DNA from 4 places in the Streptomyces sp. NPDC016640 genome. Region 4 is predicted to be linked to each of the others. Evidence: riboswitches for the same ligand, from Rfam matches in the RefSeq annotation. Region 4 holds a riboswitch; each other region holds the start of a gene.
The links. Region 4 has a riboswitch for cobalamin ahead of ACF07S_RS21405 (hypothetical protein). Riboswitches for the same ligand answer to the same signal wherever they lie in the genome.
Positions count from the first base shown of each region.

Region 1: another riboswitch for cobalamin. It lies ahead of ACF07S_RS29680 (cobalamin biosynthesis protein); the one in region 4 lies ahead of ACF07S_RS21405 (hypothetical protein).
Region 2: another riboswitch for cobalamin. It lies ahead of ACF07S_RS22025 (FecCD family ABC transporter permease); the one in region 4 lies ahead of ACF07S_RS21405 (hypothetical protein).
Region 3: another riboswitch for cobalamin. It lies ahead of ACF07S_RS00845 (ribonucleoside-diphosphate reductase subunit alpha); the one in region 4 lies ahead of ACF07S_RS21405 (hypothetical protein).

Region 1 is NZ_JBIBRG010000018.1:57,987-63,869, forward strand. It holds gene ACF07S_RS29665 (class II aldolase/adducin family protein) at 1-120, opposite strand, end outside; gene ACF07S_RS29670 (anion permease) at 511-1,764, shown strand; gene ACF07S_RS29675 (hypothetical protein) at 1,796-2,017, shown strand; cobalamin riboswitch at 2,177-2,318, shown strand; gene ACF07S_RS29680 (cobalamin biosynthesis protein) at 2,437-3,378, shown strand; gene ACF07S_RS29685 (cobyric acid synthase) at 3,375-4,886, shown strand; gene cobN (cobaltochelatase subunit CobN) at 4,883-5,883, shown strand, end outside.
Region 2 is NZ_JBIBRG010000010.1:258,188-264,070, forward strand. It holds gene ACF07S_RS22020 (ABC transporter ATP-binding protein) at 1-606, opposite strand, end outside; gene ACF07S_RS22025 (FecCD family ABC transporter permease) at 606-1,709, opposite strand; cobalamin riboswitch at 1,811-1,951, opposite strand; gene ACF07S_RS22030 (TauD/TfdA family dioxygenase) at 1,996-2,787, opposite strand; gene ACF07S_RS22035 (MFS transporter) at 2,805-4,112, opposite strand; gene ACF07S_RS22040 (ABC transporter substrate-binding protein) at 4,381-5,400, shown strand; gene ACF07S_RS22045 (FecCD family ABC transporter permease) at 5,390-5,883, shown strand, end outside.
Region 3 is NZ_JBIBRG010000001.1:177,855-183,737, reverse strand. It holds gene ACF07S_RS00850 (ribonucleotide-diphosphate reductase subunit beta) at 1-403, opposite strand, end outside; partial or broken gene ACF07S_RS00845 (ribonucleoside-diphosphate reductase subunit alpha) at 460-2,822, opposite strand; cobalamin riboswitch at 2,944-3,116, opposite strand; gene mctP (monocarboxylate uptake permease MctP) at 3,532-5,160, opposite strand; gene ACF07S_RS00835 (DUF3311 domain-containing protein) at 5,157-5,423, opposite strand; gene ACF07S_RS00830 (GntR family transcriptional regulator) at 5,640-5,883, opposite strand, start outside.
Region 4 is NZ_JBIBRG010000010.1:118,324-124,206, reverse strand. It holds gene ACF07S_RS21415 (ATP-grasp domain-containing protein) at 1-1,088, opposite strand, end outside; gene ACF07S_RS21410 (cysteine synthase family protein) at 1,085-2,107, opposite strand; gene ACF07S_RS21405 (hypothetical protein) at 2,104-2,994, opposite strand; cobalamin riboswitch at 3,133-3,285, opposite strand; gene ACF07S_RS21400 (ferric reductase-like transmembrane domain-containing protein) at 3,641-4,627, shown strand; gene ACF07S_RS21395 (DUF2191 domain-containing protein) at 4,785-4,985, shown strand; gene ACF07S_RS21390 (HEAT repeat domain-containing protein) at 5,293-5,883, shown strand, end outside.

The DNA of each region.
Region 1 (5,883 bases), on a different contig from region 4:
GAGTTCCTCCCAGGCGCGCGCCTCCTCCTCGCGCACAGGCCTCCCCCGCGGCTCCCCCGCGTCCCGGACGCCGTCCCCGGCGCCCCCCGCTTCCCGCCCGTCCCCTCGCTGCCCGGTCATGCCGCGATCCTGCCAGGCGCGCCCCCGGCGCGCGACGGGCCGGGGGCACCGCCGGGCCGGAAGCCGACCCTCCGCGAGGGCGCGGGTCCGCGCACGTCGTCCTCCGGCGGTTCCCTGCGGGGGATCGCCGGCCGTCCGGTACGACGACGGCGGCACGCTCCCCAGTGACCGAAATCTCTTCACCGGCCCACCCGACCGGCCGAAGACGTTCGCCGGGGGCGCCCGGGGCCCTGTCACGGGGCCGCCCGCGCGACACGGCGGCGGCCCCGCCATCCGGCGGAGCAGCCGCCCCCTCTTACGGTCACCGCGATGCCCATTCCAGTTCATCTTCCGTTCATCCTGGTTACCTACGTTCAACCAGCCAATGACCTCGAACGATTGCCTGGGTAAATGGAAAGCTTCTCGCTGATCCTCGCGATTGTGGTGGTAACCGCACTCGCGTTCGATTTCACGAACGGTTTCCACGACACCGCGAACGCGATGGCGACGACCATTTCGACCGGTGCGCTCAAGCCCAAGGTCGCGGTGGCCATGTCCGCCGTGCTGAACCTCGTGGGCGCCTTCCTCTCGGTGGAGGTCGCCAACACGATCTCCAAGGGCCTCGTCGACGAGGCCGGCATCCGTCCCGAGGTCATCTTCGCCGCACTGGTCGGCGCGATCCTCTGGAATCTCCTGACCTGGCTGGTCGGTCTGCCGTCCAGTTCCTCGCACGCCCTGATGGGCGGGCTGATCGGCGCCACCGTCGCCTCCGCCGGGTTCGGCGCGGTGCACGGCGACGTCCTCGTCACCAAGGTCCTGATCCCCGCGATCGCCGCCCCGCTGGTGGCCGGCCTCGCCGCGATGATCGCCACCCGCCTCACCTACCGCCTGGGCAGGAAGGCCGACGGCAAGGCCTCCGAGAAGGGCTACCGCGCCGGGCAGATCGCCTCCGCCGGCCTGGTCTCGCTGGCCCACGGCACCAACGACGCCCAGAAGACGATGGGCATCATCACCCTCGCCCTGGTCGCCGGCGGCACCCTCGCCCCCGACTCCGACCCGCCCCTGTGGGTCATCCTCTCCGCGGGCGTCGCCATCGCGCTCGGCACCTACCTCGGCGGCTGGCGCATCATCCGTACCATGGGCAAGGGCCTGACCGACCTCCGGCCGCAGCAGGGCTTCGCCGCCCAGACCAGCGCCGCGACGGTCATCCTGGCCTCCTCGCACCTCGGCTTCTCGCTGTCCACCACGCACTCCGTCTCCGGCTCCGTGATGGGCGCGGGCCTGGGCCGCAAGGGCGGCGTGGTCCGCTGGTCGACGGCCACCCGGATGTTCGTCGCCTGGGGCCTGACGCTGCCGGCGGCGGCCCTGGTCGCGGCGGTCGCCGAGTGGGTCTGCGGCTTCGGCTCCTGGGGCACCGCCCTCGTGGCCGTCTTCCTGATCGCCTCCAGCGCGGCGATCTGGAAGCTGTCCCGGCGCGAGGTCGTCGACCACACCAACGTCAACGACCACGGCGTCCCCGGCGAGGAGCAGCCCGGCGTGGTGACCCAGGCCATCGCCGCGGTGACCCCGCCCCCGGTCGGCACCGTGCCGGAGGAGCTCGCCGCCACCATCCCGGCCCCCTCGTCCACCGACCCGGCCGCCCCGCCGGCCAGGACCGCCGTCTGACCGCGTCCCGGCACGAAGGAAGAAGAGCACCATGAAGATCGACTGGGCGGCCCTCGGCTCCGTCTTCGGCGTCAGCCTCGTGGCCACCGTGGTCCTGGTGGCCCTGTTCACCCTGGGCATCAACGGCCTGTCCCGCCAGGAGCGGGCCGCCGCCGAGGGCCGGTCCGCCACCCTGGCGGTCACCGGCGCCTACGCCTGCTTCGCGGCGTGCGCGGCGGCGGTGGCCTACGGCATCTACCTGATCGTGGCCTGATCCTCGTCACGGATCGTCACCGTCCGAGCGGGCGGTGCGGGAGCCCCGGCCCCGCACCGCCCGCTCGTGCGCACGAACCCGGCACACGCGGTTCACCCACCGGAACCTCCTGTGGGCCTCGGCACACTTCAGCCTCGCAGGTCAACGCCAGGTTGACGGCTCTTCCGGGGCCGTGGTGGACTGCCTCAGCCATTACGGCGGCAGGAGAGGAAGCCGGTGCGAGTCCGGCGCGGTCCCGCCACTGTCACCGGGGTCACCACCCCGGGAGCCAGGAACTCTCACCGCCGGTCTCGTCGAATCAGGGCGCGGACACCCTGAGTGAGGACCCATCGCCATGCGCGGCAGCCTGTTGAGGTCGACCAGCCGAGCCCCGTCCCGTCCCGGGGCCGTTCCCGGCGGACGCCCGGCCGGCTGAACCCATGGGTGCCGATCGCGTCTTCGCGTACGGCGCCGCCGCCGGCCTCCTCGGCGACCTGCTCCTCGGCGATCCCCGCCGCGGGCATCCGGTCGCCGCGTTCGGGCGGGCCGCGGCCGCCGTGGAGCGGGTGCTGTGGCGGGACGACCGGGGCCGGGGCGCCGTGCACACCGCCGTGTGCGTCGGCGGGGCCGTCGCGCTGGGGGGCCTCGCCGCCCGCTGCGTACGCTCCTCCCCCGCCGCCTCCGTCGCCCTGACCGGTGCCGCCACCTGGGCCGTCGTCGGCGGCACCTCGCTGGCCCGTGAGGCGCGGGCCGTCGGGCGGGCCCTGGAGGCCGGGGACGTCGAGGCCGCCCGGGCGCGGCTGCCGCACCTGTGCGGCCGGGATCCGCAGGCCCTGGACGCCGACGGGATCGCCCGCGCGGTGGTCGAGTCCGTCGCCGAGAACACCTCCGACGCCGTGGTGGGTGCCCTGGTGTGGGGCGCCGTCACCGGGGTGCCGGGGCTGCTCGGGTTCCGCGCCGTCAACACGCTGGACGCGATGGTCGGCCACAAGTCCCCCCGCTACCGCCGCTACGGCTGGGCCTCCGCCCGCCTCGACGACGTCGCCGGCTGGCCCGGGGCACGGCTGACCGCCGTACTCGCCGCGCTCTGCGGGCCCGACCCGCGGGGCGCCGTACGGGCGTGGCGCGCGGACGCGGCGAAGCACCCGAGCCCCAACGCCGGGCCCGTGGAGGCGTCCTTCGCGGGCGCCCTCGGCGTGCGGCTCGGCGGCACGCTCTCCTACGGCGGGCGGGTCGAGCACCGGCCCGTGCTCAACGGCGGCGGCCGTGCCGTGGCCGTGGCCGACATCGACCGGGCGGTACGGCTCTCGCGGCGGGTCGGCTGGCTCGCGCTCGGGGCCGGGGCCGTCGCGCGGCTCGTCGTGAAGGGACGTACCTCATGAGCGGTGGAGGTCTGCTCGTCGCCGGGACCACCTCGGACGCCGGCAAGAGCGTGGTGACCGCCGGGATCTGCCGGTGGCTGGTGCGGCAGGGGGTCAGGGTCGCGCCGTTCAAGGCGCAGAACATGTCGCTGAACTCCTTCGTGACCCGGGAGGGCGCCGAGATCGGGCGGGCCCAGGCCATGCAGGCCCAGGCCTGCCGGGTGGAGCCGGCCGCGCTGATGAACCCGGTGCTGCTCAAACCGGGCGGCGAGCAGTCCAGCCAGGTCGTCCTGATGGGCAGACCGGTCGGCGAGATGAGCGCGCGCGGCTACCACGGAGGACGCCAACAGCATTTGCTGGCAACGGTGTTGGAGTGCCTGGAGCAATTGCGGGGCACGTATGACGCGGTGATCTGTGAGGGGGCCGGCAGCCCGGCCGAGATCAACCTGCGGCGGACGGACATCGTGAACATGGGCATCGCCAGGAACGCCGGGCTCCCCGTGCTCGTCGTCGGTGACATCGACCGGGGCGGCGTCTTCGCGTCGTTCTTCGGTACCGTCGCCCTGCTGTCCCGGCAGGACCAGGAACTGGTCGCCGGGTTCCTGGTGAACAAGTTCCGGGGTGACGTGTCGCTGCTGGAGCCGGGCCTGGAGATGCTGCACGGCCTGACCGGACGGCGGACGTACGGCGTGCTGCCCTTCCGGCACGGCCTCGGCATCGACGAGGAGGACGGACTCCGCGTGTCGCTGCGCGGTGCCGTACGGGAGTCCGTGGTGGCCGCGCCGGTCGGCGAGGACGTGCTGCGGGTCGCCGTGTGCGCGGTGCCGCTGATGTCCAACTTCACGGATGTGGACGCGCTCGCCGCCGAACCGGGTGTCGTGGTGCGGTTCGTGGACCGGCCCGAGGAACTGTCCGACGCCGACCTGGTGGTCGTGCCGGGGACCCGCGGGACCGTGCGCGCCCTGGAGTGGCTGCGGGAGCGCGGACTCGCGGACGCGCTGCTGCGGCGGGCGGCCGAGGGCCGGCCCGTGCTCGGGATCTGCGGCGGCTTCCAGATCCTCGGCGAGCGGATCGAGGACGACGTGGAGAGCCGGCGGGGACGGGTCGACGGGCTCGGACTGCTGCCCGTGCGGGTGCGGTTCGCCCGCGAGAAGACCCTCACCCGGCCGGAGGGCGAAGCCCTCGGGGAACGGGTCGAGGGGTACGAGATCCATCACGGCCTCGCCGAGGTCCTCGGGGGAGAGCCCTTCCTGGACGGCTGCCGGGTCGGCCAGACCTGGGGCACGCACTGGCACGGCTCGCTGGAGTCGGACGGATTCCGGCGGGCCTTCCTGCGCGAGGTGGCCGCCGCCGCGGGGCGCCGCTTCGTGCCGGCCCCCGGCACCTCGTTCGCCGCGCTGCGCGAGGAGCAGCTCGACCGGCTCGGCGACCTGATCGAACAGCACGCGGACACCGACGCGCTGTGGCGGCTCATCGAGTCGGGCGCGCCGCAAGGACTGCCTTTCATTCCACCGGGAGCGCCCGTATGAGCACTGTGTTGTTGTTGTCGACCGCCGACACCGATCTGCTGGCGGCCCGTGCCGCCACCGGTGCCTCCTACCGGATCGGCAACCCCACCCGCGTGGACGTCGCGGACGAACTGCCCGCGCTGCTCGACGGCGCGGACCTCGCCGTCGTACGTCTGCTCGGCGGCAAGCGGGCCTGGGAGGACGGACTCGCCGCGCTGAAGGCGTCCGGGGTCCCGACCGTGCTGCTCGGCGGTGAGGCCGTGCCGGACGCGGAACTGATGGCCGAGTCGACGGTTCCGGCCGGTGTCGTGGCGGAGGCGCTGCGGTACCTCGTCGAGGGCGGCCCGGACAACCTCACCGAGCTGGCCCGCTTTCTGTCGGACACGGTGCTGCTGACCGGCGAGGGGTTCCTCGAGCCGAGGAAGATGCCCGAGTACGGGGTGCACGGGGAGCGGGCGGCGGCCGAGGGCCGGCCCACCGTCGGCGTGCTCTTCTACCGGGCGCACGAGCTGAGCGGCAACACCGCCTTCGTGGACACCCTGTGCGACGCCGTCGAGGCCCACGGGGCCAACGCCCTCCCCGTGTACTGCGGTTCGCTGCGCGACGCGCAGGAGGGCCTGTACGAGATCCTGGGCCGGGCCGACGCCCTGGTCGCCACCGTGCTCGCGGCCGGCGGCACGCACGCCTCGCAGGCGTCGGCCGGCGGCGACGAGGAGGCCTGGGACATCGGGGCGCTCGCCGACCTCGACGTGCCGGTGCTGCAGGGGCTGTGCCTCACCTCCTCGCGCGCCGCCTGGGAGGAGTCCGACGCCGCCCTGTCCCCCATGGACGCCGCGATGCAGGTCGCCATCCCGGAGTTCGACGGGCGGCTGATCACGGTCCCGTTCTCCTTCAAGGAGCAGGGCCCGGACGACGTCCCGGTGTACGTCGCCGACCCGGAGCGGGCCGCGCGGGTGGCCGGGATCGCCGTACGGCACGCCCGGCTCAAGCACAAGCCGAACGCGGAGAAGAGGCTCGC
Region 2 (5,883 bases), 140 kb from region 4:
GCAGTGGAGCGCGGCGAGGTTGAGGTCGTGCAGCGCGGCGAGCACGGTCAGTCCGCTGGCCCGGACCAGGGACAGGACCTCCAACTGCTGGGCTATGTCCAGGTGGTTGGTGGGCTCGTCCAGCACCAGGACCTGCGGCTGCTGGGCGAGCGCGCGGGCGATCAGGACCCGTTGCTTCTCACCGCCGGAGAGCGTGAGGAAGCCCCGGTCGGCCAGATGGCCGGCGCCGACTCCCTCCAGCGCGGCGGCACACGCGCGCCGGTCCTCGCCGGTCTCCCGGGTCACCGAACCCTGGTGCGGCAACCTGCCCATGGCCACGACCTCGGCCACGGTGAAGTCGAACTCCGCGACCGCTTCCTGTGGAAGGGCCGCGAGCCGGCGGGCGCTTTCTCGCGTGTTCAAGGCCAGCAGGTCGTCGCCGTCGAGGCGTATCGCACCAACCGTGGGGCGCAGGGCCCGGTAGACGCATCGCAACAGGGTCGACTTGCCGCTGCCGTTGGGCCCGACGAGCCCCACGAACTGGCCGCTGCCCGCCCGCAGCGATACGTCCTCCACCAGCCGCGTGCCGGAGATCTCCACGGTCACCGTGTCGATGTCGACCTGCATCACACGCCCCCGAAGGTGTAGGTGCGGCGGCGCATGAGCAGGACGAAGCACGGCACACCGATCGCCGCCGTCAGGACGCCCAGCGGCAGTTCGGCCGGGGCGAGCACCACGCGCGACAGGACGTCGACCCAGATCAGCAGCACGGCACCGGCCGGGGGCGCGACGGCCAGCAGCCGGCGGTGGTCCGCCCCGACCAGCATCCGGGCGGCGTGCGGCACCATCAGGCCCACGAAGCCGATCGCCCCGCTGACCGCGACCACCGCCCCGGTGACGGCGGCGGTCGTCAGGAAGAGTTCCTTGCGCAGCCGGCCGGGGTCCACCCCCAGCGCGGCAGCGGTCTCGTCACCCATCGCCAGGGCGTTCAGGCGCCGGGCCGAGAAGCCGAGGTGGGCGAGGCCGCCGAGCACCGCGCCCGCGGCGACCGGCACGGAGGACCAGCTCGCACCGCCCAGACTGCCGAGCAGCCACATCATCGCGGACCGGGCCGCCTCACCGTGCTCGGCGGCGAACACCATGAACGTGGTCACGGCCGAGAAGCCGTAGTACATGGCGGTACCGGTCAGCACGAGCCGGAGCGGTGTCAGCCCCCGCGGGGTCCGGGCGATCGCGTACACCAGCGTCATGGCCGCGAGCGCGGAGAGGAACGCCGCCGTGGACAGCGCCCAGACACCGAGCGCGCCGAAGGCGCCGAAGATGAGCACGGCGTTGGCGCCGACGCCCGCGCCGGAGGAGATGCCGAGGACGAACGGGTCCGCGAGCGCGTTGCGGACCATGGCCTGGACGGCGACGCCCACGGCCGCCAGACCGGCGCCGACCACCGCGGCCAGCACGGCGCGCGGGAAGCGCAGTTCCCACACGATGGTGTAGGAGGAGACCTCGTCCGGAGCTATGAGCCCACCGGTCAGCCCCGCCCAGAGGTAGTGCAGCGCCTCGCTCCAGGAGAGCCCCGACGCCCCGGTACTCGCCCCACAGACCAGGGAGACGGGGAGCGCGACACACAGACCGGTCACGAGCAGGGGCAACGGGACGCGCCGGGGCGGTGGGGGCCCGCCGCTCGTGGTGCGGTGCGGTACGGCGGGTATGGGGTCGCGGAGCGTGGCCACAGGCGGATCGCTTTCGCCTCGGGCCGTGCACCTGCGTGATCGAAGGAGCGGGCCCGGGCGCTGGACCCCGTGCGCAGCACCTCTCGCAGTCCACGGCGATTGACAGGGGCTTCACCACCGCGGGTGATCGGGCTCACGGAATCCCGTACGGGATTCCGCCTACCGTTGCGGGTCAGCGCCGGACTTCGACCGGACTTCCCCCACGAGGCGCTTGCAGCCTAGCGTGTGTTCCCACGCCTTCTCCCCCTGGGGGGCGCAGGTTTGCGCCACCGCGGTGGGGACACGTTCAGCGGGCGTCGGCCGTGCGCAGGGTGAGGATGCGGACGGTGCGCTCACCGGTGTGCGCGTCGCGGCCGTGCCAGCAGCGGTAGTTGTCGAGGACGAGGATGTCGCCCTCGGCGAGCCGGAAGCGCGGTAGGGCCGGTTCGAGGGCGTGCACCGTCTCGTCGAAGCGGGCCAGCATGGCGCGTACCCGGTCGGTGTCCGGGTCGCGGTGCAGGGGCACGGCCCCGTCGGTGCGGCGGACGACGCGACGGCCGGTGCGGGTGTACTCGACGTGCCGGGCGACGCGTGGGGTGGCGGGAAGTCCGCGCGTCCCCGCCCACTCGCCGTACAGGTCGACGTCGGTACCGGTGAGGAAGTCCAGGAGGGCGGGGTCGGTCGACGCCAGGCCGTCGACGAGGCCGTACGCGTCGAGCGCGAAGGAGTCGCCTCCGCGGGGAGCGGGCCGGACGCACTGGATCAGGACGTGGTCCTCGTCGGGGTGCCGCCGCCTGCCGGGTACGCCGCCGACGTCGACGACGAGGTCGAAGCTGTCGGCGTGCAGGTGGACGGGGCCGGCGTCACGGGAGGTGCGCACGCGGTGCGGATACAGCTCCCGCAGACGGCTGCCCAGGGTGCGGGCCGCGGCGACGGCGAGGGCGTCGGCTGTGTTCTCGTAACCGGTGAGGACGACGGCTCCGTCCCGTGACAGGAGGGTGCGGGCCTCCTGCTCCCGTTCGCCGGCCACCCGGCCGGGGACGAGGCCCGAAGGCGTGGGGGGAGCAGACGGCTGGGTGCTGTGGCTGAGTGAGTGCATGACCCGAGACTGCCGCATCAGGCGGCGCTCCCGGCTTTCCCCTCGGCTCCGGACGGCGCCTCGGGCCTGCGGGAGAAGTGGCGGGCGCTGGGCACCAGGGCGGCGACGGCCGGGGCGGCGAAGCAGGTCAGTGCGCAGACCGCGAGGACGGCGCGGGTGCCGAAGGCGTCGATGGCCGGCGCGATGAGGACGAGCCCGACCGGGGCGAGGCCGTAGGAGAGCAGGAAGTCCAACGAGGAAACCCGGGCGAGCTTGTCCGGTGCGACCTCGCGCTGGGTCGCGGTGAACCACGGCACGTTGAACAGCTCGATGCCGATGCCGGCGACGGCGTAGGCGGTCATCACCACCACGGGGTGCACGGGGACCATCAGGCTCAGCGGGGCGAAGCCGTAGGCGGCGAGGCCCGCCAGAGCGGTCCAGCCCGCCGATCGCGGGCGCCAGCGGGCGACGAGCAGGGCCGCGGCCAGCGCACCGGCGGTGTAGGCGGTCATCGCACCCGCGAGCACGACCTCGGTGCCGTACTCGTCGCGGCTGACCAGGGGCAGGGCGACGCCGGTCGCGGAGTAGCCGGTGGCTATGACGGCCGTCAGGGCCGCCAGTCCGGCGACGAACCACGGGTGCCTGCGGGCTTCACGGACGCCGTCGGCGAACTCGGCCAGGAACGACACCCGTTGGGGACGTTCGGCGCAGGGAGCGCCCTCGGTCCCGGTGCCGGCATGTGCGCCCGGTCCGGGCAGGAGGGCGGCGACGAGCCACAGCAGGCCGATGCCGAGCAGCAGGGCGCGGGTGCCGAGGAACACGGCGAGCAGGGCGGTCAGTGAAGGCCCCGTCAGGGTGGTGACCCTGACCGCGAGCGTCATGGCGGCGTTGGCCTGCTGCCTGCGGCCGGCATCGACGACCTCGGCGGTCAGGGCCTGGAAGGCGGGCCGGCAGGCGCCCTGACCCGCGCCGGCCAGGGCGGCGGCCGACGCCATCAGCAGGACCGAGCGGCCGAGTCCGGCGGCGATCAGCGGTGCCGCGACTCCCGCCGCCAGTCCCGCCCACAGCACGACGCCCCGGCGGGAGTGCCGGTCGGCCAGTACTCCGGCGACGGGCACCGCGGCGAGGAATCCCGCGGTGCGTGCCGCGAGCAGCAGGCCGAGATCGGTGACGTCGAGCGTGCGGTCGAGCACCGCGAACCCCAGCACGAACGGCAGGGCCCAGGTCGCCAGACCCGAGGCTGTGGCGCCCGTCCAGAGCCGTAGGAAGGCGGCGTCGAGCAGGAGGGGCCGCTGCTTTCCGGGGGTGTCCTCCGACGCCGTGGTCGGTATGAGTGGGGTCGGCACGTCGTGACGCTCCTGTCGTTCGTGGACCTGGTCGGATGGTGCGCGGCCGCGGCCGGACCGGCTTCGGGGGCGACCCGTGGTCCCGCCGACCACAGGCGCGCTCGGGGCCGTTGGCGGCTGCCGGCACACGGCGGAGTGTCCGAGCCCGCCACCGCGTCACCCCCCGGGGGGCTAGCGTGATGAAAATCGTTGTCGCTAGAGTAGCCGCCAACCCGACCGAGCTCCCTGCATGATCGGCATCACGGCCTCTTCCAGACCGGAGGAACCCATGCGCCACCCCGCACGATTAGGCGTCGCTCTGGCCACGCTCGCTCTCACGGCCGTCGGCTGCTCATCGTCGGGGGAGTCCTCCGCCGACGGCTCCGCGGACAAAGCGGCCGCGCGGACGACGACCGTGACGAGTTGCGGCCGGAAGCTCTCCTTCGACGAACCGCCGAAGCGCGCCGTCGCCCTGGACCAGTCCGCCACGGAGACGCTGCTGGAACTCGGGCTCGGGGACCGCATGGCCGGAACCGCGAACCTGAAGACGAAGATCGCCAAGGAGTACCGGGAAGCCTACGCCCAGGTGCCGGTGCTCAGCCCCAAGGTCCTCACCGGCGAACAGCTGCGCGCGGCCGCTCCCGACATCGTCATCGCCTCCTTCGACGACCTCTACGCCAAGGACCGGGTCGGCACCCGTGAGGAACTCGCCGAACTGGAACTGCCCTCCTATGTGAGCGCCGTGGAGTGTCCGAAACACAACGCCCCGGACAAGACCCCGTTCGACCTCCTCTTCGGCGACTACGAGAACTACGGCAGGATCTTCGGCGTCGAGGACCGGGCGGCCGAGCTGGTCGCCGAGCAGCGGGCCGTGGTGGGCAAGGCGGCCGAGACCGGGAAGAGGGTCGAGGGCGAACCGACCGTCGTATGGCTGTACTCGGTCTACAACGGGCTGCCGTACGTAGCCGGAAAGAGCGGACTGCCCAGCGAGATGAGCAGGCTCGTGGGCGCGAGGAACGCCTTCGACGACGTCGCCGAGGAGTGGCCGGAGGTCTCCTGGGAGCAGATCGCCGACCGCGACCCCGACTTCATCGTGGTCGGCGACCTCTCCGAACGCGGAGCCCCCGGTGACAGCGCCGAGGAGAAGCTGAAGATGATGCGCGAGGACACGCTGGTGTCCAAGCTGACCGCGGTCGAGAAGAACCGGATCATCGAGGTACCCGGCATCGAGATGGATCCCTCGGTGCGCACCACGCACACCCTCGGGCTGCTGATCGAGGGCATGGAGGAACTCGGGTATGTCCGCTAGCGCGGACGCGCCGGCCGGCGTGCCGGGCACGGTGGACCTGCTCCACCCGGCCGCCCGGGAGCACGGGCGCGCGGCCTCCGCCAGGACGCCGCCCGTGTCACCGCTCCCCGGCCCTTCCGGCCTGTCGCAGGCCGTGCTGCTCCTGATCGGCGCAGTGGTGCTGGCCGGGTCACTGGCGGTGTCGGTACGGATCGGTGTCGCCGATGTCGGCTACACCGATCTGGCGCGGGTGGTGGGCCCCCGTCTCGGCCTCGACGTCGAGCCGCTGCCCCGCCTGGTCGACTCCCTCGTCTGGGACCTGCGCGTTCCGCGTGTGCTCATGGCGGCGCTGGTCGGCGCCTCACTCGCGACGTGCGGGGCCGTGCTGCAGGCCGTCACCCGCAACGCACTGGCCGACCCCTACCTGCTGGGCATCTCGTCGGGGGCGTCGACCGGGGCCGTGGCCGTGGTCGTGCTCGGCGTGGGCGGGGGCGCGATCGGGGT
Region 3 (5,883 bases), on a different contig from region 4:
ACGGGATGTTCTCCACGGCCGCGAAGGCCGCCGTCCGGTCCTCCGGGTCGGGCAGGTAGGTGTCCAGCAGGGTCAGATAGAACTGGACGTGCACCGCCTCCTCGAAGAGCTGTCGCGACAGGTACAGCCGCGCCTCGGGGGAGTTGATGTGCTTGTAGAGGGTGAGCACCAGGTTGTTCGCCACGATGGAGTCGCCGGTGGCGAAGAAGGCCACGAGCCGGCCGATGAGGTGCTGTTCGGCGGGGCTCAGCCTGGCGAGGTCGGCCACGTCGGAGTGGAGATCGACCTCCTCCACGGTCCAGGTGTTCTTGATGGCGTCCCGGTAGCGGTCGTAGAAGTCGGGGTAGCGCATGGGGCGCAGCGTCAGTTCGAAGCCCGGGTCGAGCAGGTTCTTCGTCGTCATCACAGTCGGCGCGGAGCGCCGTCCTCCAGGGGTGGTGGTCGGGCGGCGGGTGGGCATTACTGGCAGGCCTCGCAGGACTCGGGGTTTTCCAGGGAGCAGGCGACGGCCTCGGGGTCGGCCGCCCGCGGAACGGGGACGGACGCGCGCGCCGCTCGGGCGATCCGGGTCGCCGGGCGGGAACGGAGGTAGTAGGTGGTCTTGAGGCCCTGCTTCCAGGCGTAGGCGTACATCGAGGAGAGCTTGCCGATGGTCGGCGTCTCCAGGAACAGGTTCAGCGACTGCGCCTGGTCCAGGAACGGGGTGCGGGCGGCCGCCATGTCGATCAGGGAGCGCTGCGGGATCTCCCATGCCGTGCGGTACAGCCGGCGCACCTCCTCGGGGATCCACGTGAAGTCCTGCACCGAGCCGCCCGCCTCGCGCAGCGCCTCACGGGTGCGCGCGTCCCACACGCCGAGCCGCTTCAGGTCGTCGACCAGGTAGGAGTTGACCTGGAGGAACTCCCCGGACAGCGTCTCGCGCTTGAACAGGTTGGACACCTGTGGCTCGATGCACTCGTACGCCCCCGCGATCGACGCGATGGTGGCGGTGGGCGCGATCGCCAGGAGCAGCGAGTTGCGCATCCCGACCGAGGCGATCCGCGTCCGCAGTGCCGCCCAGCGCTCCGGCCAGGCCGGGTCCGTGCCGTAGTGGTCCGGGTGCAGCACGCCCCGGGCGGTGCGGGTCTTCTCCCAGGCGGGCAGCGGGCCGTCCCGCTCGGCGAGGTCGGCGGAGGCCTCGTAGGCGGCGAGCATGATCCGCTCGGCGATCCTGGTGGACAGGTCCTTCGCCTCGGGCGAGCCGAAGGGCAGGCGCAGCTTGAAGAAGACGTCCTGGAGGCCCATCGCGCCCAGGCCCACCGGCCGCCAGCGGGCGTTGGAGCGGCCCGCCTGCTCGGTCGGGTAGAAGTTGATGTCCACCACCCGGTCGAGGAAGGTGACGGCCGTGCGTACGGTGCTGTCCAGCCGCTCCCAGTCGAGGTCGCCGGCGGCCGGGTCGACGAACGCGCCGAGGTTGACCGACCCCAGGTTGCAGACCGCCGTCTCCCCGTCGTCGGTGACCTCCAGGATCTCCGTGCAGAGGTTGGAGGAGTGGATGACTTGCCCCGGCTCGGCGGTCTGGTTGGCGGTGCGGTTGGCGGTGTCCTTGAAGGTCATCCAGCCGTTGCCGGTCTGGGCGAGGGTGCGCATCATGCGGCCGTACAGCTCGCGGGCCGGGAGCGTCTTCCGCGCCAGGCCCGCGGCCTCGGCGGCCCGGTACGCCGCGTCGAACTCCTCGCCCCACAGGTCGACCAGCTCGGGCACGTCCGCCGGGGAGAACAGCGACCAGGGCGCGTCCGCGTCGACCCGGCGCATGAACTCGTCCGGCACCCAGTGCGCGAGGTTCAGGTTGTGCGTACGGCGGGCGTCCTCACCGGTGTTGTCGCGCAGCTCCAGGAACTCCTCGATGTCGGAGTGCCAGGTCTCCAGGTAGACCGCCGCCGCGCCCTTGCGCCGCCCGCCCTGGTTGACCGCGGCGACCGAGGCGTCCAGCGTCTTCAGGAACGGGACGATGCCGTTGGAGTGCCCGTTGGTGCCGCGGATCAGCGAACCCCGGGAGCGGATGCGGGAGTAGGCCAGGCCGATGCCCCCCGCGTGCTTGGAGAGGCGGGCCACCTGGTGGTAGCGGTCGTAGATGGAGTCCAACTCGTCCTTGGGGGAGTCGAGCAGGTAGCAGGACGACATCTGCGGGTGCCGCGTACCGGAGTTGAACAGCGTGGGGGAGGAGGGCAGGTAGTCCAGGCGGCTCATCAGCCGGTAGAGCGAGGCGACCTCGTCCACCGAGCGCGCGGTGTCGTCCTCGGCGAGACCGGCGGCGACGCGCAGCAGGAAGTGCTGGGGCGTCTCGAGGACCTTGCGGGTGACCGGGTGGCGCAGCAGGTAGCGGCTGTGCAGGGTGCGCAGGCCGAAGTAGCCGAAGCGGTCGTCGGCCCGGGTGTCGATCAGTGCGTCGAGGCGGTCCGCGTGCAGCCGGACGAACTCGGCGGTCCGGTCGGCGATCAGCCCCTCGCGGTGCCCGGTCGCGACGGACCCGGTGAACGACGTGACGCCCTGCGAGGCGGCCTCGGCGCGGATGCCGACGGTCAGCAGGCGGGCCGCGAGCCGGGAGTAGACCGGGTCCTCGGAGATGAGCCCGGCCGCCGCCTCGGTGGCCAGCTCCCGCAGCTCCGCCTCGTCGGCTCCGGCGGACCGGCCGCGCAGCGCGGCGGCGGCGACCCGGCCGGGGTCGGCGTCGGGCAGGTCGGCGGTCAGCCCGGTCAGGGTCCGCAGCAGCGCGGCACCGGGGCCGTCGCCCCCTCGGTCACGTCGATGGCTGAAGCCGGATCGGCTGGCGCGATGGTCACGTGTGGCTCTCCCTCGCTCGGCACGGGGCCTCACGGGGGCGGGCGGCAGCACACGAGCGCACGCGGCGTCGCGTCCACCGGCCCATCCCACGAGGCCCGGACGTCCATGCACCCGGACCGGACGGCCGGGCGCACTGTCGGCAGGTCCTCGGACTGACGTCCATGCGTACGCGAAGGCGCGCGGGCATGGGTACACCGTTGCGGGACAGTTCCGGATTCGCACCGGATTCCCCTGCGGCGACAGCGAGCATGAGCATACATCTTGTGTCGGGTGCCGCCCGCAATCCCATATGTTGTGTCGCGCTGCTCTCGGAGCGTCAACTCGTAGGTGGGGAGAGTGAGGTCGCACAGCTCCGGCGGAGGGTTCCGGTCGTGCTCGGGGGCGCGGGTGGGACCCGCCGCTCGTGGACGCGGTGGACGCGGTGGACGGAGCGCACGGCGCGCCGGGCCCGGATGTGCCGGCCGTCGGACCGCCGCCGGGCACGAAGGCCACCCGCCCGGCACCGGCCCGTTCTCCGCGGCGACCGGCACCTCGGCCGCGCGCCTCGCCACGTCCCTGAGCTCGCCGGGGCAGGCGTCGCTCTTCCCGAAGCCGAGCGGCCCGTCCAGCGGACGGGCCCTGTGCGGCGATGTCCACGGGGGCCGCCGGACGGGTACGGCGACGGGCCGCCGGATGTCTCCGACGGCCCGTCGCCCGAGGTCCGCGGCGTCAGTGCGAGCTGCCCGCCGTGGCCGGCGGGAGCTCCACCCGGACGCCGGGGTCACCCGCGTCCGCCGTGTAGTCCTGCGGCTTGGTCTCGTCGACGCCCTCGGGCGCCTTGACTGCCCTCATGACGAAGGTCAGGGCCACCGTCACCAGGACGTTGATCACGAAGGCGGTGAGACCGATGTAGCCGATCTCGCCGATGCCCGGGATCTCCTCCGACGAGCCGCCGAAGTGCTTCTGCGTCGGCGAGGCCACCCCGTACGCGGCGGCCGTGCCGTAGACCATGCCGACCGCCCAGCCGCCGAGCAGCGCCCAGCGGTGGAACCAGCGGGTGAAGAGACCGCCCACCAGGGCGGGGAAGGTCTGCAGGATCCAGATGCCGCCGAGGAGCTGGAAGTTGATGGCGACCGTCTTGTCCATGGTCAGGACGAAGGCCAGCGCACCCACCTTCACCAGCAGGGAGACGATCTTGGAAACCTTGGTCTCCTGCGCCGGGGTCGCGTCCGGCTTGATGAAGTCCTTGTAGATGTTGCGGGTGAACAGGTTCGCCGCCGCGATGGACATGATCGCCGCCGGCACCAGCGCGCCGATGCCGATCGCCGCGAAGGCCACACCCGCGAACCAGTCCGGGAACATGTCCTCGAACAGCTGCGGGATCGCCAGCTGCCCGTTCTCCACCTTCACCCCGGCCGCGATCGCCATGAAGCCCAGCAGCGCCAGCAGCCCCAGCATCAGGGAGTACAGCGGCAGGATCGTGGTGTTGCGGCGGATCACCTCACGGCTGCGCGAGGACAGCGTCGCGGTGATCGAGTGCGGGTACATGAACAGTGCGAGCGCCGAGCCCAGCGCCAGCGTGGCGTACGTCCACTGGCCCGCCTCACCCGGCACCAGCGCCCCGCGCGGCGCGCCCGTGGCCGGGTTGGTCTGGCTGTACGCCTCGCTCGCCGAGGCGAAGATCTCGTCGAAGCCGCCCAGCTTGATCGGGATGTAGATGATCGCCACCGCGATCACGAGGTAGATCAGCGTGTCCTTGACGAACGCGATCAGCGCGGGGGCCCGCAGCCCCGACGAGTACGTGTACGCCGCCAGCACACCGAACGCGAGCAGCAGCGGCAGGTCCTTGACGAACCAGTTGGTGTCCTCGCCGCCGCCGACGCCCATCACGTCCAGCACGGCCTGGATGCCGACCAGCTGGAGCGCGATGTACGGCATCGTCGCCAGGATCCCGGTGACCGCGACGGCCAGCGACAGCCCCTTCGAGCCGAACCGGCCGCGCACGAAGTCGGACGTCGTCACATAGCCGTGCTTGTGCGACACCGACCACAGCCGGGGCAGGAAGGTGAAGATCAGCGGGTACACCAGGATCGTGTACGGCACCGCGAAGAAGCCGGCCGCGCCCGCCGCGTAGATCGCCGCCGGAACGGCCACGAAGGTGTAGGCGGTGTACAGGTCGCCGCCGAGCAGGAACCAGGTCACCCAGGTGCCGAAGGACCGCCCGCCCAGACCCCACTCGTCGAGGCTGTGCTCGTTCGCGGCCCTGCGCCAGCGCGCGGCCAGGAAGCCCATGACCGTGACGAGCACGAAGAAGAAGATGAAGACGGCGAGTGCCACGCCGTTCACGCCCTCGTTCACCGCGACGCACCGCCCTTCGAGGCCGAGCGGCCGCGCTGGTCACGCTGCCACAGCTTGTACGCGACCATCGTGAGCGCGGTGGAGATCAGCACCCAGAGCATCTGGTACCAGTAGAAGAACGGGATGCCGATGACGACGGGGTCGGTCTTCGCGTACGAACCGACCCAGAGCATGGCCACGAACGGCGCGACGAGACAGAGGGCGATGACGACGCGCACGGGCGTCACCACCGGGCCTCCTGTGGATTCTGGGGCTTGTGACATCAGACGGCTCCCGTCCCCTTACTGATCACCGACGGTAATGCGCAGGAAATCTAGGTCAGGGACGGCGCCGGTGGTAACCCCTCGTCCGCATGGCGGTATCCAGACGCCGCCCAACCGAGAGGAAACAGCAATGAAGACCCCGTCCGCCGCCCGCTTTGCCGGGATGTGTGAACGCGGTCCGGTTGCCGGGACGTGCGAACGCGGTCCGGGGCCGGCTCAGTCCCGGGGGCGCTTGAGCCGCGCGACGAACTTGTACCGGTCGCCCCGGTACACCGAGCGCACCCACTCCACCGGCTGTCCGTCCCGGTCCAGCGAGTGCCGGGAGAGCATCAGCATCGGCAGTCCGACGTCGGTGCCGAGCAGACCGGCCTCGCGCGGGGTGGCCAGGGACGTCTCGATGGTCTCCTCCGCCTCCGCGAGGTGGACGTCGTACACCTCGGCGAGGGCGGTGTAGAGGGAG
Region 4 (5,883 bases):
TCACCGACCGACTTGACCGGGTACCAGGCGGGCGAGCCCGGCATGTCCGCCAGCCGGTCGAGCCCGGCGACGCCGGTGAACACGCCGGGCGCGGCCGGGTAGCCCAGGACGAAGGCCACGGCCGGGCCGCCGGGCGGTTCGACGTCCATCAAGGCGGGGCGGCGGCCCAGCGCGGCCTCGATCATCGCCTCGTACACGTTGACGCCGAGCGCCCGGCACAGCCCCTCGCCGACCAGCGCGCCCCCGATCCTGGGATTGATCTCCACCACCTCGGGACCGCCGGCGGTCAGCACGAACTCCACGTGCGCGAAGCGGTCGGTGTACCCGATGGCGGCCAGCACCTCGCCGAGCCACCGCTCCAGCGAGGCCCGCCGCGCCTCCGGGAAGGCCACGGGGAAGGCGGTGATCTCCTCGCGGAAGTACGGCTCCGGCGACATGAGCCTGCTGGAGACGCCGAGGAGACGGGTACGGCCCGCCCAGGTGAGGGTCTCGGCGCTGTAGACCGGGCCGCTGAAGTAGGGCTCGGCGAACAGCCGGCCCTTCAGGTCCCGCCGCGCCGCCTGGTACAGGGACCGGTCCAGTTCCCGCTCGTCCCGCACCAGCCAGACGTTCTGGCTGCCGGTGCCCGCCGTGTCCTTCAGGATCGCCGGCAGCCCCACCTCCTCGAGCACCGGCTTCCGTGCCTCCGCGGCCTCACCGGCGGCCTCCACGGCCCGTCCGCGCGTGAGGCCGGCCTCGTGCAGCCGGTTGCGTACGGCGGCCTTGTCCCGGGTCAGCCGCAGCACCGCGGGGTCGAGCCCGGGCAGGCCCAGGCGCGCGGTGAGGTCGGCCCCGACCAGTGTCCAGGTGTCGGTGGAACTGATCAGACCGCGCAGGTCCGGGGTCCGGCGCAGCAGCCCGGCCACCCGCTCCACGTCGAAGGTGTCGGTCTCGAGCACGTCGAGGCAGCCGGCGGGCAGCCGGTCCAGTTCGTGGGCGTAGTACGAGGGATCGCGGGTCAGCAGCAGCAGCCGCTCGCCGAACAGGCCGGCGGCGCGCGACAGGTGTCCGAGTCCGAAGGTCAGCGACTCCAGGCAGACGACGGTCACGCGGCACGCTCCTTCCAGCGCGCCGGGCACGCGGCCCGCCGCCACTCCAGCCTCGACCAGGGCATGGTCATCCCCTCCGGGTCGCGGACCTCCACGGGTTTCAGCGCGGCGGGGTCCAGGGCCTGCGCGTGCCGGGCGAAGACGCGTTCCACGTAGCGGTGGCCGGTGTCGGCGCCGATCACCACGTGCAGCCGGTCGGGGTGACGACGGGCCTCGTACGTCGCGGCCAGGTACCCGGCGCCGGTGGACAGCCCGGCGAAGACGGCGTGGTCGCGCAGCAGGGCGACCGCGCCGGACATCGCGTGGGTGAAGTCCAGCCAGTGCACGGCGTCGTAGAGGTGGTGGCGGACGTTGTCGAAGACGATGGACGACCCGATGCCGGCGATGATCGCTTCCGGGTCGTGGTGGTCCTGACTGCCGAAGGTGACGCTGCCGAAGGGCTGGACGCCGACCAGCCGCACGGAGGACTCCGCGGCCCGCAGACGCTCCACGATGCCGCCGGTCGACGCGCCGGATCCCACTCCGCCGACGACGGTCAGCGCGGTGGAGGGGAACGCCGCCGCGATCCGGTCGGCGACCTCGTGGTAGCCGAGGTAGTGGATGTCGTCGTGGTACTGGCGCATCCAGTGGCAGTCCGGGCGTTCGGCCAGGATCTCGCGCACCCGCCGCACCCGTAACTCCTGGTCGAGTTTCAGGTTCCGCGACGGCCGGACCTGTTCGACGACGGCGCCGAGGATCTCCAGCTGGGCCAGTGTGGTGGCGTCGACGGTGGTGGAGGCGACGATGTGGCACCGCATCCCGTACCGGTGGCAGGCCAGCGCGAGCGCGTAGGCGTAGATGCCGCTGGAGCTGTCGATCAGGGTCTGGCCCGGGCGGACCGTGCCCCGGCCGAGCAGATGACGGACGGCGGCGAGCGCCGAGTAGATCTTCATCGACTCGAACCGGAGCAGGACCACCGTGTCGGTGAGCCGGACCAGGTCGGGGACCTTCAGGGCGTCGGCGATGTGGGGGTGGATCACCCGTAGCCTCCTTGGGCGAAGGAACACTGGTGGCCGAGCGAGTGGAAGAACGCGGACAGTTCGGACTTGACGTCGGCGCCCGGGCGGCGCACGAAGAGGTAGCCGGTCAGACAGCCGGTGTGCGCGACGAAGACGCCGTCGGCGTCGAACCGCTCGCGGTGGGCGAGCAGGCTGCCGAACGTCGCCTTGGGCAGCACCTCCTGGGACAGCGCGGCGCTGACGGTCGCGGCACGGGCGACGACGGCCGGATCGGCCGAGTCGAAGCCCTTCAGCAGGTCGGCGAGGCACCGCTCGTACGCCTCCCCGCGCCGCCGGTAGTGCTCCAGCAGCGGGGCGGTCACGGCGGCGGTGTCCACCGTGCCGGGTTCGGTGACGAAGGCGGTGTGGAAGCCGATGCCCGTGCCCAGCCGTCGCACCACCCGGTGCCGGCCGCTGAGGTACAGCGCGAACTCGTCGAGGAAGACGCTGTCGGCGCGCTCGATCCCCGCGAGGATCCCGAGCACCACGTCCAGGTCCCAGGGCAGGGAGAACAGACGGAAGAGACAGCGCAGCGTCGCCACGACGTCCGCCGTGGAACTGGCCATCCCCACCCCCACCCGCAGGTCGGAGTGGCTGCTCCAGTCACCCGGCGGCAGCGTGAGGCCGTAGTGCTCCAGGAAGAGCCGGGCCGCCGTCGCCGACTTCTCCCCGAGCGCCGGCCGCGGCGGGCCGGTCGGGGGCCCCGGCGTGAAGAACACCGAGGAATGGCGGTCCACGGGGAAGGACACCACCGCGATGTCCGGATCAGGGCTCGCCCGCAGCGGGCCCTGGTACAGCTCACCCAGGGTGCCGTGGCAGACGCCTGCCAGGGTGCCGCGGCCCGCCCGCACTCGTTGGCCCGTGCACACGTTCTCCTCCGTCCCGAGTCCCGCACACCGACAGGGAAGGAGGCGTGGCCGTACGCGTGACGTACGACCGTCCGTACCGCCGACCCAGTCCACGAGGTCACCGTGCACATCCCGCGCGTGGCGCACGGGCGCAGTGGCAGGTCTTCGGACTCGCGGGCACGTCCGCCGGACAACCGCGGACACCTACCGGCCGTCGCTTCCCCGGCCCTGGCCCGGGCCCAGTGTCGTTGACGGCGTTCGTTCCCACTCACCGCTGCGGGACAGTCCCGGATTCGCACCGGGTTCCCTCTTGCGCCGCGCCCTCGGACGTCCGGGCGGACGGAAGGCACGAACCGACTGCGTGCATCAGCGTAGGGGCACCCGCGTCCCCGCGACAGGGGAGTGACCGCGGTTGTCCTGAATGTTGGGTGGGGCGGGAGGGCACGGGACGGTCGCGCGTGCCGCGTGCTGCGGGGGAAACCCGTGGTGCGCACCGGGCCCGGCGGGGTGCCGGAGGCGGTGGCCGCAGCGGTCCGGCGGGCCGTCGGCCGCCGTCGTCCCGATGGCCGGATCATGACTCGGCGCCCCGTCGCCTCCTCGGCCAGACTGGTCGCCCCACGACACACACGCACCGTCTCAGCGGCGGCCGGTCCCCGGGAGGCCCATGATGCTGTCAGGCGCGAGGCCGGAGGAGGACGGGGCACGGGCGGCGTCCGGCCGGGACCGGCCGCCTGCCGAACGTGGTGCCCTGCGCGCCGACATGCGGTCCGCCGTGCCCGACGCCGGTGCGGCGGTGGTGGTCACGGCGGCCGTCTTCGCGCTGCTGTACGCGCGCATGGAGTCGGGCGACTCGGACACGGTCGCGGTCATGCCGTTCATGGACGACCCCCGCACCTACTGGATGTACCTGCTCAGTCAGGCGTTCGGCTGGTCGGCCCTGCTGTGGGCCTGGGGCACGGTGGTGCTCGGGCTGCTGCTGTCGGGACCCGGGCCCGCCCCGCTGCCGGTTTCCCGGCAGGTGCTGGAGCGCTGGCACCGCACCACCAGTCTGACCACGACGGCTCTGATGTCCGCGCACGCCGTGATGTTCGCGGCGGAACTCGTCCGCTACGAGACGAAGCTGGACTGGGCCGAACGGCTGTGGGTGGGCTTCGCGGACTCCTTCGTGCCCGGCTGGTACGACTCCGGTACCGGCCGGATCGCCATCCCGATCGGCCAGGGCGCCCTGTACCTGGCGATTCCGCTGGGGCTGCTGTTCTACGTCCGGCACCGCATCGGGGCGAACACCTGGCGCCGGCTGCACCGGTTCGTGATCGTCGTGTACGTGCTGAGCGTGTGGCACACGCTGCTGTACGGGACCAGCGTCTGGTACGGCGGGTGGCCGCGCACCGTGCTGTGGCTGCTGCAACTGCCGGTCGCGGCGCTGCTGTTGCTCCGGCTGCTGCGGCCCGCCCGGAGAGCCGGACGGCTGGGGGCGCCCGGGGCCCGCGACGGCGTGGCCTGGCCGGCCTGGGTGACGCGGGCGGCGGGCCGGGTCGCCGCCGGAGCCGTCGTCGTCGGTCTCCTCGTCGTGGTGGCGTCCGGCCACGACGGCGGACGGGACCGCCCGGCCGAGCCCCCCGCGACGTCCCCGCACCCCCAGGAGACGGAGTGACCGGGCCGCCCCGCCGTTCCCGGCCCCCGTTCCCGCCCGGGTGACGGCATCCCCTCCTTGGCGACCCCCACCAGCCCCTGTGCGTCGGGTTCCTGAGGGCCTGCCACCCGGCCCCGGGCGGCTAGAGTGCGGATACGTCGCGATCAAGGGGGAGACCATGGCCAAGATCAACGTAAGTCTCGACGCCGACCTCGTGGTGGAAGTGATGGTCCTGTCCGGGATCGGCTCGCCCCAGGACGCGATCGAGGTGGTCGTGCGGGACTACATCGCCCGCGGCCACCGCACGGAGGCCCGCACCGAGCTCAGGGACCAGGGTCTGCGGGAGGTGGACGCCAAGCCGCAGGAACCGCAGGGCTGAGTCCCGCCGCCCCGCGTGCCGGCCGGCCCCGGCGGGCACGGGGCGGGCACTTCTCCCGGAGCGGGGACCGCGGCGGGCGACGGACCCCCGCGCCTCCGGCCGCGCGACCGGCCGGCGGTCACGGGTCCGCCTCGCGGCCGCCCCGCGGAGCATCCCGGTCGGGACCTCCGGGAACGAACCGGTGGACAGGGTCACCCGCCGCCCGCGCGGCGACCGGCAGCCACTCCCACCGGCGTCGCCCGTGACCGGACGCTCTCCCGGTCCGCCGGTGACGGGCTTGACCTTGACACCGTGACAAGGTGTCGACTTGGGTGCGGAGGTGGTCCCGATCGACTCGACCGACGAAACCCCGCGGAACACTCGCATGGCCGGCGCCCTGTGCGCCGAGGACTCCTCGGTCCGGCTGCAGGCGGCCCTGGCGGTCGGCTCGCACCCCGACCCGGGCCTCCTGGAGATCCTCGTCGAACGGTGCGCGCTCGAGCCGGACTTCTTCGTGCGGGACATGCTGTCCTGGGCACTGACCCGTCTCCCGCCCGGGATCACCCTGCCCCGGATGCGTCAGGAACTCGGCTCGGAGCGCCGTCAGGCCCGCAGTCAGGCGCTGCACACGCTCTCCAAGATCGGCGACAGGAGCGCGTGGCCCTGGATCACGCGCGACATGCTGCGCGACGCCGACGACGAGGTGGCGCGGACCGCGTGGCGCGTCGCGGTCGCCCTCGTGCCCGAGGACGGGAAGAAGGACCTGGCCGACGAACTGGTCGTGCAGCTCGGCCGCGGCGACCGCGATGTGCGGCTGAGCCTGAGCCGGTCCCTGGTCGGCCTCGGCGAGGTGATCGGGCCCGCCCTGGAGAAGGCCGCGGCCCACCCCGACCCGGCGGTGGCCACGCACGCCCGTGCC